DNA from 2 places in the Streptomyces sp. NPDC014861 genome. Region 1 is predicted to be linked to the other one. Evidence: riboswitches for the same ligand, from Rfam matches in the RefSeq annotation. Region 1 holds a riboswitch; the other holds the start of a gene.
The links. A riboswitch is a leader RNA that binds a small molecule or an ion and turns the genes downstream of it on or off. The one in region 1 is predicted to bind S-adenosylmethionine.

Region 1 (5,723 bases):
ACCGTGCGCGGCTCCACCGTCCTGGTGACCTCCAGGTCGGGCACCGGCACCGAGAAGGCGAGGCCGGCGGGCACGTAGGTGTCGCCGCTGGTGGAGAAGGCCGGCTCCGCCGAGGTCGCGCCCACCGGGACGGCGCCCTCCGGGAGGTCGAACCGTTTCGCGTCGACGGAGAGGTTGGCGGCGAGGTCCGGGGAGAGCGCGCCGTCGCCCCGGCCGACGAAGAAGTCGTCGGGGTCGCCCGTACGGGCCTCGGTGATGCTCCTCCCGTTCACCAGGAACCTGTCGCCGGGCGTGTTCCGGTCGCCCCCGTACGCCGTCACGCCCACCCGCACCCTGCCCGGGGAGCGGTGGAAGCCGTCCACCGTGACCGTCGTCGCCGGGGAGCCCGCGCGCTGGAGCACGTGCCCGCCGTGGACGTGGACGCTGCGCCGCTCCGGCGCCCGGGCAGGGTCGGGGCCGGGGAAGCGGTGGACGACGGTCAGGGACCAGCCGGCGGCGCAGCCCTTGCCGGCGGCCGCCCACACCCCGTCCACGCCGATCTCCACCGGCGCGCCCGTCCCCGAGACGCCCGCGAAGGCGGCGGTCACGTCGGACTCGCCGGTGTAGTAGTGCGGTCCGCCCGCATCGGGCGGGTCCACGACCATGCTGTCGATCGCGACCGGCACGGCCGCCCTCGCGCCGACCGTGAGCCGAGGGGTCGTCGTCGCCGGGTCCCCGGGGGAGGGGTCCACCTCGGCGCCGGACGGGTCGCAGTGCTTCGACGGCGCTCCGCCCGGGCTCCGGTGGGTGCCGTCGTTGCCGCCCCAGTAGAGCCGGGCGTAGGCCACGTCCGCGCCCTCGGGGATCCGGACCCGGGCGGTGCTGGAGCCGTACGCGTCGCCGCGGCCGTCGGTGTCGGACCGGCGCGTGACGAAGGCGCCGGTGTCGCCGGAGCCCTCGCCCTGCGTGGCGGCGGCGCAGCGGGCGGCCGGGTCGGCGGGGGTCTCCGGGCAGACCACGACGGTGTTGCCGATCGTGGTGAAGTCCCCGTACAGGGACTCCTGGTACCGCTGTCCGAAGGGTTCGACGACGTCCGCGGCGGCCGGTCCGGCCGCCGCCGTCGCGAGCGGGCCCGCGGCGAGCAGGCCCGCCGCGAGCACCCGGGTCACGCGGGAGGGGTGAGATCGTACGAATCGCATAAAAGGGCAATGTATGCAAAACATACGATTCAGGGCTGTTACGCCACGCGGCGGTGCGCGTACTCCGCGATCTCGGTCATCGGCGGACGCTCCTCCGTGTCCACCGCGTACGTCCGCGGCTCGAAGCCCGACGCGCCCCGCTCGAACTGGGTCAGCCGGGGGCGGACGAGCTGGCCCCGGGAGAGCCGCAGCTGCGCCGTCCGGTAGATCGCCGCCGCCATCCGGCCCAGCGCCTGCCCGTCCTGGTGCCGGTGCTTGCGCACCCCCACGTCCACCTGCGCCAGCGCGTCCAGGCCCACCGTGTGCAGCGCGTCCACCAGGAGCCCCAGCTCCACTCCGTAACCGACCGGGAAGGGCAGCCGTTCGAGCAGCGAGCGCCGCGCCGCGTACTCCCCGCCCAGCGGCTGGACGACGCCGGCCAGGCGCGGCCAGTGCAGATTGAGCAGCGGGCGTGCCACCAGCTCCGTCACCCGACCGCCCTGACCAGGCGTGTCTCCGAACGGGCGGTCGTACATCGCCTTGACGAAGTGCACCTCCGGGTCGGTGAGCAGCGGGCCCACGATGCCGGTGACGAAGTCCGCCGAGAAGTCCCTCAGATCCGCGTCGACGAAGCACACCACGTCCCCGCTGGTCACCATGAGTGACCGCCACAGGACCTCGCCCTTGCCCGGGACCGCCGGGATCCGGGGGAGTATGTCGTCCCGCGCGACCACCCGGGCGCCGGCCGCCGCCGCGACCGCCGCGGTGCGGTCCGTCGAGCCCGAGTCGATCACCACCAGCTCGTCCACCAGCGGCACGGCGTCGGTCATCAGCTCGCGCCGGATCACGCTGACGATGTCCCCGACGGTCGCCTCCTCGTTCAGCGCGGGCAGCACCACGCTGACCGTCGTCCCCCGCTTGGCGGCGAGCACCCGCTCCAGCGGCCGGTCGGACACGGACCAGGACCGCCGGGTCAGCCAGCGCTCCACTTCTTCCAGCAACGTGATCTCCATCTCGCGGATCGGACGACCGTCTCCACCTTCGAAGCCTTCGGTTACAGTCTTGAACAACGCGGACGCCCGATGCATGTCGGGGTGCCACCCGCGTCTCACAATCGAATACCGCTCATCCAGAGGGGCAGAGGGATACGGCCCGTTGAAGCCCCGGCAACCCTCCAGTCGGTTTGTCTTGCGCCAGCGAGGCCCCCGGCTAGGGAAGGTGCCAAATCCGTCTCGTGGCGAAATGCGCCATGAGGAAGATGAGGAGAAAGGGCCTCCCCTCCATGTCTGTACAGACTGCCGCTCCCGCCACCACCGTCGACCTCGGTCCCGCGTCCGGGCTTTCCTGCCGGGAGTGCGGAGAGGTCTTCGCCCTCGGCCCGATCTTCGCCTGTGAGCTCTGTTTCGGCCCTCTCGAAGTGGCCTACGACCTCCCGGCCGCCGACCCCGAGGAGCTGCGCAAGCGGATCGAGGCCGGCCCCGCGAACATCTGGCGGTACGCGCCCCTGCTGCCCGTCCCCGCCGACGTCGCCGAGAAGCCGAACCTGAACCCCGGCTGGACCCCGCTGATCAAGGCCGACAACCTCGCCCGCGAGCTCGGCGTCGCCCCCGGCAAGCTCTTCGTCAAGGACGACTCCGGCAACCCGACCCACTCCTTCAAGGACCGGGTCGTCGCCCAGGCCATCGAGGCCGCCCGCGCCTTCGGCTTCACCACCCTCTCCTGCTCCTCCACCGGCAACCTGGCCGGCGCCGTCGGCGCCGCCGCCGCCCGCGCCGGCTTCCGCTCCTGCGTCTTCATCCCGCACGACCTGGAGCAGGGCAAGGTCGTCATGGCCGGGGTCTACGGCGGTGACCTCGTCGCCATCGAGGGCAACTACGACGACGTCAACCGCTTCTGCTCGGAGCTCATCGGCGACCCGCTCGGCGAGGGCTGGGGCTTCGTCAACGTCAACCTGCGCCCGTACTACGGCGAGGGCTCCAAGACGCTCGCGTACGAGATCTGCGAGCAGCTCGGCTGGGTCATCCCGGACCAGCTCGTCATCCCGATCGCCTCCGGCTCCCAGCTCACCAAGATCGACAAGGGGCTCCAGGAGCTCATCAAGCTGGGCCTGGTCGAGGACAAGCCGTACAAGATCTTCGGCGCCCAGGCCGAGGGCTGCTCGCCGGTCTCCGCCGCCTTCAAGGCCGGGCACGACGTGGTCCGCCCGCAGAAGCCGAACACCATCGCCAAGTCCCTGGCGATCGGCAACCCGGCCGACGGCCCCTACGTCCTCGACATCGCCCGCCGCACCGGCGGCGCCGTGGAGGACGTGAACGACGAGCAGGTCGTGGACGCGATCAAGCTGCTCGCCCGGACCGAGGGCGTCTTCGCGGAGACCGCGGGCGGCGTGACCGTCGGTGTGACGCGCAAGCTGGTCGAGAACGGCGTCATCGACCCGAACCTCACCACCGTCGTCCTCAACACCGGCGACGGCCTCAAGACCCTGGACGCCGTGGCCGACAGCTCTCAGGCGACCGCCACCATCCGCCCGAGCCTGGACGCGTTCCGCGACGCGGGCCTGGCCCACTGAAAGGTCCTGAAGACACCATGGCCGTGAACGTCCGCATCCCCACCATCCTCCGCACCTACACCGGCGGGCAGTCCGAGGTCGCCGCCGAGGGCGCGACCCTCGCCGAGGTCATCGCCGACCTGGAGAAGAACCACACCGGCATCGCCGCCCGCGTCCTGGACGACCAGGGCAAGCTGCGCCGCTTCGTGAACGTCTACGTGAACGACGACGACGTCCGCTTCGAGCAGGGCCTGGAGACCGCCACCCCGGACGGCGCGGGCGTCTCGATCATCCCCGCGGTCGCCGGCGGCTGCTGATCGCCCCGGGCCCGCCCGGGCCCTACCTGTCGGTACTGAATTGCCCCCTCCGCGAGAGAAAGCGGAGGGGGCAATTCTGCATGGTTGAGCGCGGTAGAGTTGGGGAAGTCCCCCGCGCCGCTCATGCCATACGCATATGAGCCCGGCCCGGGACCTGACAAGAATGCGACAACCGGCGGCCGGAATGCGCGCACAGTCTGCCCCTTATGCGCCTTTCGCCCGGCCCGACTTGCCCCGCAATTCAAGTATTTCTTCCGGATTCCCCTTTCCGCTCCGCCGAGATTTCCCGGTGGATTGCCCTGTTGCAGAGGGCAGTTGGACAGATACATTCAGCGGCGGTCGACGCGTTCCGGCGCAGGTTCTGACCCGGGTTCGTGAAGTGCGGATCCGCTCAAGGGCCAGTACGTAATAGGGGAGTTAGGCATGGCTCAGGGCACCGTCAAGTGGTTCAACGCGGAGAAGGGCTACGGCTTCATCGCGGTCGACGGTGGTGCGGATGTTTTCGTCCACTACAGCGCCATCCAGATGGATGGGTACCGCAGCCTCGAAGAGGGCCAGCGAGTCGAGTTCGAGATCTCGCAGGGTCAGAAGGGTCCGCAGGCGGACATGGTCAAGGTGACCGCCTGAGGCGCGGCGCGATCGGCCACCGACGTCTCGTCGTCGAGGGGCCCGCATCCCCCAGGGGGTGCGGGCCCCTCACGCGTTCCCGGAGGGTCCGGATCCGTCGCCCGATCCACTGCCCGATCCGGTGCCCGACTCGTCGCCCGATCCACTGCCTGATCCAGTGCCCGATCCACGAGAGTCGCTTGCACTCGCATGGGTCGAGTGCTAATCATTGGCGTTAGCACTCGGAAGGTGAGAGTGCTACGAGGACCGGGCATGACGAGGCCGCCGGCCGGGTGGGGCAAGGAACCACGCGGAGCGCGGAGGCCGTCCGTCGCGGGCGTCGGCGCGGTCCTGGAGCGTTATCCACCCCATGTCCGGGAGGACCACTTCACATGGCCAAGATCATCGCGTTCGACGAGGAGGCCCGGCGCGGTCTCGAGCGCGGCATGAACCAGCTCGCTGACGCCGTCAAGGTCACCCTCGGCCCCAAGGGTCGCAACGTCGTCCTCGAGAAGAAGTGGGGCGCCCCCACGATCACCAACGATGGTGTCTCCATCGCCAAGGAGATCGAGCTCGAGGACCCGTACGAGAAGATCGGCGCCGAGCTGGTCAAGGAAGTCGCCAAGAAGACGGACGACGTCGCCGGCGACGGTACGACCACCGCCACCGTCCTCGCCCAGGCGCTCGTCCGCGAGGGCCTCCGCAACGTCGCCGCCGGTGCCAACCCGATGGCCCTCAAGCGCGGCATCGAGAAGGCCGTCGAGGCCGTCTCCGGCGCCCTGCTCGACCAGGCGAAGGAGGTCGAGACGAAGGAGCAGATCGCCTCCACCGCCTCCATCTCCGCCGCCGACACCCAGATCGGCGAGCTCATCGCCGAGGCCATGGACAAGGTCGGCAAGGAAGGCGTCATCACCGTCGAGGAGTCGCAGACCTTCGGTCTGGAGCTCGAGCTCACCGAGGGCATGCGCTTCGACAAGGGCTACATCTCGGCGTACTTCGCGACCGACATGGAGCGCATGGAGGCCGCGCTCGAGGACCCGTACATCCTCATCGTCAACTCCAAGATCTCCTCCGTGAAGGACCTCCTCCCGCTCC
Region 2 (5,723 bases), on a different contig from region 1:
ACCGGCGAGTCCATCGGCTTCGCCCGCTGGCTGGTCCTCGGCCTGCCGCTCGCGGTGGTCTCCTCCCATCTCGCGGCGGAGGCGGTGCTGCTCACCACCACCCGGCGCGAGGACCGGCGCGGTCCCGTACGGATCACCCTCGGCGCGCTCCAGGAGCACTCCGCCACCCCGGTGTCGGGCCCGCTCTCCCCGCCCGAGCAGCGCTGCCTCCTGCTGCTCTGCACGGTCGTGGTGCTCTGGTGCGCCGAGCCGCTGCACGGGGTCTCCCCCGCCGTCGTCGCGCTGATCGGCGCGGTGGTGGCCTCCTCCCCCGCGCTCGGCACCGTCCGGATGAAGGACGGGCTGCGATCGGTGCCCTGGCCGATGCTGCTCTTCATGGCGGCGACCACCGCGATGGGCGTCGCCCTGGTCGACTCCGGCGCGGCCGGCTGGCTGGTCGGCGGGTTGCCGGGCGGGGTGCCCCCGTGGGCCTTCCTCGCCGTGGTCGTCGCCGTGAGCACCGCCGCCCATCTGGTGCTCCAGTCCCGCTCGGCCCGCTCCTCCGTCCTGGTGCCGCTGGTCGTGGCCGCGGCGGTCGGCGCGGGGGTCGATCCGGTGGCCGCGGCGCTCGCCTCCACGGCCGCGGCCGGCTTCTGCCACACGCTGCCGGCCTCCGCGAAGCCGGTCGCCCTCTTCGCCGAACCACCGGACGGCGTCCCCACCTTCGCCCCCCGCGACCTGCTGCGGCTCTCCGCCGTGCTCGCCCCGCTCAACGCCGCCCTGGTGCTGCTCTTCGCCCTCTTCGTCTGGCCGCTGCTCGGCGTGCCCGTCCTTCTGGAGTCCCAGCCGTGAGCCTTCACATCGCCGTCGCCCCCAGCGGTTTCAAGGAGTCCCTGTCCGCCCCCGAGGCCGCCGAAGCCATCGCCGAGGGGTTGCGCCGGGTCCGCCCGGACGCCGTCGTCGACCTGATCCCGCTGGTCGACGGCGGCGAGGGCACCGCCCGGGCGCTGGCGGCCGCGACCGGGGGCAGGCTGCTGCCCCGGATCGCGACCGGACCCGTCGGCTCCCCGGTCCGCACCCACTTCGCGCTCCTCGACCACTCCTCCGCGGTGGTCGAGATGGCGGCCGTCGCGGGCCTCTCCCTGGTGCCGGCCGACCGCCGCGACCCGGGGTCCACCACGACGTACGGGGTGGGCGAACTGGTCCGGGCGGCGCTGGACACCGGGGCCCGCCGCGTCCTCGTCGGCTGCGGCGACTCCGGCACCTCGGACGGCGGGGCGGGAGCGCTCCAGGCCCTCGGCGTCCGGCTCCTGGACGCCGAGGGAGCCGAACTCCCCTTCGGGGGTGCCGCGTTGAACCGCCTGGACCGGATCGACCCGACCGGGCTCGATCCGAGGCTCGCCGGCACCGAGCTGCTCGTGGCCTGCAATCCGTACAACGTGCTCCGCGGCGAGCGGGGCGTGGCCCGGGTCTTCGGCCCGCAGAAGGGCGCGGGCCCGGAGCGGGTCGAGGAGCTGGCGGCGGCCCTGGACCGCTGGGCCGCCCTGCTCGTACGGGACCTGGGCGCGCCCGCCGGGCTCGGTACGGCCCCGGGGTCGGGCGCCTCGGGCGGGCTCGGCGCCGGACTCGCCGCGCTCGGCGCCCGGCTGCTCCCCCGCTTCGAGGTGCTGCTCGACCACGTCGACCTGGACGCCCGGCTGGCCCGCGCCGATCTGGTGATCACCGCGGAGGGCGCGCTGGACGGGCAGACCGTGCGGGGCAAGGTCCCGGCGGAGGTGGCGCGCCGGGCCAAGGCCCACGGGGTGCCGGTCCTGGCGCTGGCCGGGACGCTCGGACAGGGCGCCCACGAGGTGCGGGCGGTCGGGGTCGACGCCTACGGCTCGATCCTGCCCGCGCCGATGGCGCTGCCCGAAGCCCTCGACCGGGGCGCCGAGTTCCTCGCCGACGCGGCCGAGCGGGCCCTGCGGATGGTGCTGGTCGGCACCCGGCTCGCGGCCTGACCGCCGCAGCTCAGCCGCGGTCGGGCACGCAGCGGCCGTCCTCGGTGCGGTACTTCCACTGGGCGCCGTCGCGGACGAGCTCCTTCACGGCGCCGACGAACCGCTCGACGTGCTCGTCCGGGGTGCCGGCGCCGAAGCTGACGCGGATGGCGTTCAGCGACCTCTCGCCGGGGGCGGCCGGCTCCGGGGCGCCGCACTCGCCCGGGTCCTGGGCGTCGGAACCGAGCAGGGTGCGGACGAGCGGGTGGGCGCAGAAGAGGCCGTCGCGGACGCCGATGCCGTACTCGGCGGAGAGGGCGGCGGCGAAGTGGGAGCTGTTCCAGCCGTCGACGACGAAGGAGATGACGCCGACCCGGGGCGCGTCGTCGCCGAAGAGCGAGAGGACGCGGACCTCGGGCACCTCGGCGAGCCCGGCGCGGACGGTGTCGATGAGGTGCCGCTCGCGGGCGACGAGGGTGTCGAAGCCCGCCTCGGTCAGCGCCTTGCAGGCGGAGGCGATGGAGTAGACGCCGATGACGTTCGGGGAGCCGGCCTCGTGGCGGGCCGCGGTGGTGTGCCACTCGACGTCCACGCCGCCGTCGGCCCGGCGGGCCACGGTGCGGGAGGCGCCGCCGCCGGCCAGGTACGGCTCGGCGGCCCGGAGCCAGTCGGCGCGGCCGGCGAGGACGCCGGAGCCGAAGGGCGCGTAGAGCTTGTGCCCGGAGAAGGCGACCCAGTCCACGTCCAGTTCACGCACGGAGACCGGGTGGTGCGGGGCGAGCTGGGCGGCGTCGAGGACGATCCGGGCGCCGTGCGCGTGGGCGGCGGCGGCCAGTTCGCGGACCGGCCACAGCTCGCCGGTGACGTTCGACGCGCCGGTGACGCACACCAGCGCCGGGCCGTGCGGGTCGCGGTCGGCGAGGGCGCGCTCCAGGGTCTCGACGGCCTGCGCGGGGGTGCGGGGGGCGTTGAGGTAGGTGACCTGCGCGTCGCGCCAGGGCAGCAGGGAGGCGTGGTGCTCGGTCTCGAAGACGAAGACCTGGCAGTCGGCGGGGACCACCTGGGCGAGGAGGTTGAGCGAGTCGGTGGTGGAGCGGGTGAAGACGACCTGGTCGTCCTCCCGGCAGTCGAGGAACTCGGCGACGGTGACGCGGCTCTGCTCGAAGAGGTCGGTGGAGAGCTGGGAGAGGTACCCGGCGCCGCGGTGGACGCTGCCGTAGTACGGGGCGTAGGCGGCGACGTCGTCCCAGACCCGCTGGAGGGCGGGGGCGCTGGCGGCGTAGTCGAGGGCCGCGTAGGTCACCTCGCCACCGGTGACGAGCGGGACGGTGACGTCGCGGCCGAGGACGGCCAGCGGGCCGGTGCAGCAGGCGTCGGCGGAGTCGGCGGCGGTGACGGCGGAGGGGGCGGTGACGGCGGCGTTCGGGCGTGCGGACATGGCGGAGTCTCCCGGGAGGGCGGGGCGAGTGGCGTGAAAGCCCGCAGGACGGCACGAGGGGCCGGTCGCGTACGGGTGGTGCCTCGACATGCGACGAGAAAGGTGCCGCACGGAGGGGAAGAGGGGCCGAAGGCCCTATCGCATTCGCTTGCTCACGAGACCGCTCCCTCGAGGACCAGGACCCCAGGGATGGCGCAGGGGTCCGCGCTTGCCGAGGACCTTGCTGTCCACGGCCTGGTCTTCACCCGGGGCACCCCGCCACGGACGGAGGGTTGCCGGACAGCCAGCCGGGGCTTGAGGGCTGTCACTCATGACCTGTTGCCGAACGTATGCCACCGCTCGCGGTCCGCGCAACCCCGTCCGTATTCCGGGACGGGTGTCTCGCGGACCGCGCGGCGGTCCTTCAGGCGTTGCTGGCGGTGATCCAGCGGTCGAGGGCCGCGCGGGCGGCGCCGGAGTCGACGGACTCGGCGGCCCGTGCCATGCCGGCGCGCAGCTGCTCCGCGAGGGTGCCCTCGCCGGGCTCCAGCGCGGTGAGCGCCGCCGCCGCGTTGAGCAGCACCGCGTCGCGTACCGGCCCGGTCTCGCCGGCGAGGACGCGGCGGGCGACGTCGGCGTTGTACGAGGCGTCGGCGCCGCGCAGGGCCTCCAGGGGCGCGTAGTCGAGGCCGACGTCCTTCGGGTCGAAGACCTCCTCGCGCACCGCGCCGTCCCGGACCACCCAGACCCGGGAGGTGCCGGTGATGGTCAGCTCGTCGAGGCCGTCGTCGCCGCGGAAGACCAGCGCCGAGTTGCCGCGCTCGGCGAAGACCCCGGCGACGATCGGCGCCATCCGGGGGTCGGCGACGCCGACGGCCTGGGCCTTCACCCGGGCCGGGTTGGTGAGCGGGCCGAGCACGTTGAAGGTGGTGCGGATGCCGAGCTGGCCGCGGGCGGCGGCGACGTGCCGCAGCGAGGGGTGGAACCTCACGGCGAAGCAGATGGTGATGCCGGCCTCCTCGGCGACCTCGGCCACCCGCTGCGGGGTGAGGCCGAGGTTGATGCCGAGCTTCTCCAGGACGTCGGAGGAGCCGGAGGCGGAGGACGCGGCGCGGTTGCCGTGCTTGACGACCCGGGTGCCGGTGCCGGCGACGACGATCGAGGCCATCGTGGAGATGTTGACGGTCTTGGCGCCGTCGCCGCCGGTGCCGACGATGTCGACGGCCGGTCCGGCCACCTCGATCGTGTTGGCGTGGGCGTACATCGTCCGGACGAGTCCGCTGATCTCCTCGACGGTCTCGCCCTTGGCCCGGAGCGCCACCATGAAGCCGGCGATCTGGGCGTCGGTCGCCTCACCGCTCATGATGAGGTCCATCGCCCAGGCGGTGTCGTCGGCGGAGAGGTCCTTCCCCTCCAGGAGGCCGTTCAGGAGGACGGGCCAGGAGCGGCCCGCCGTGGTCGGTCCTCCAGCGGGGGTCACAGCGCTCATGGCAGCTCCTGATGATCGTGCGTCGGATACGGGGTCCAGCCTATCGATCCGCGGGTACGGCAAAGAGCCCCGTCCATCGAATGGACGGGGCTCTCGCCGTGGCGACCTGCTCAGGAGGTCAGGAGGTCTCAGTGGTGGCCGTGGCCGCTCTGGATCTCCTTGTACTCGTCGAGGGTGGGCTTGGCGACCTGGTTGTCGTCGCCGTAGTAGCCCTTGTTGAGCTTGACCCGGAGCTTCTCGACCGCGCCGACCTTCCGCTCCACGCCGTTCTCGTCGACGGCCGGCGGCAGCTCGGCGGGCTGGTACTGCTCGTGCGCGGTGAGCTTGTACAGCTCGCCCTGGCTGAGCGGCTCGTGGATCTCGACGAACTCACCGTGCGGCAGGCGCTTGATGATGCCGGACTCGCGCCCGTGCAGCACCTTGTCCTTGTCGCGGCGCTGGAGGCCGAGGCAGATCCGCTTGGTGATGACGAACGCGATGACCGGGCCGGCGAAGAAGAAGATCCGCACGAACCAGGTGATCGAGTTGATCGACAGGTGGAAGTGGGTCGCCCAGAGGTCGTTTCCACCACCCACGAGCATGATCATGTACGCGGTGATCCAGGCGACACCGAAGGCGGTGCGCGTCGGAGCGTTGCGCGGGCGCTGCGCGATGTGGTGCTCGCGCTTGTCGCCGGTGATCCAGGACTCGATGAACGGGTAGACCGCGATCGCCGCGAGGACCAGCGGGAAGATCACCAGCGGGATGAACACGCCCAGGACGAGCGTGTGGCCCCAGAGGTTGATCTCCCAGCCCGGCATGACACGGATCAGACCCTCGGCGAAGCCCATGTACCAGTCGGGCTGGGCGCCGGTGGACA

Region 2: it holds a riboswitch for S-adenosylmethionine, as region 1 does, so the genes downstream of both, ACF1BN_RS11190 (aminotransferase class V-fold PLP-dependent enzyme) here and thrC (threonine synthase) in region 1, are expected to answer to the same signal.

Annotation. Positions count from the first base shown of each region.
Region 1 covers NZ_JBIBWV010000016.1:118,062-123,784, forward strand. Annotated here, with positions in the region: gene ACF1BN_RS26875 (hypothetical protein) at 1-1,178, opposite strand, end outside; gene ACF1BN_RS26880 (glucosyl-3-phosphoglycerate synthase) at 1,217-2,158, opposite strand; SAM riboswitch class I at 2,280-2,422, shown strand; gene thrC (threonine synthase) at 2,407-3,726, shown strand; gene ACF1BN_RS26890 (MoaD/ThiS family protein) at 3,744-4,022, shown strand; gene ACF1BN_RS26895 (cold-shock protein) at 4,446-4,649, shown strand; gene groL (chaperonin GroEL) at 5,021-5,723, shown strand, end outside.
Region 2 covers NZ_JBIBWV010000004.1:368,993-374,715, forward strand. Annotated here, with positions in the region: gene ACF1BN_RS11180 (SLC13 family permease) at 1-831, shown strand, start outside; partial or broken gene ACF1BN_RS11185 (glycerate kinase) at 786-2,029, shown strand; gene ACF1BN_RS11190 (aminotransferase class V-fold PLP-dependent enzyme) at 1,990-3,396, opposite strand; SAM riboswitch class IV at 3,596-3,712, opposite strand; gene trpD (anthranilate phosphoribosyltransferase) at 3,800-4,864, opposite strand; gene ACF1BN_RS11200 (cytochrome bc complex cytochrome b subunit) at 4,993-5,723, opposite strand, start outside.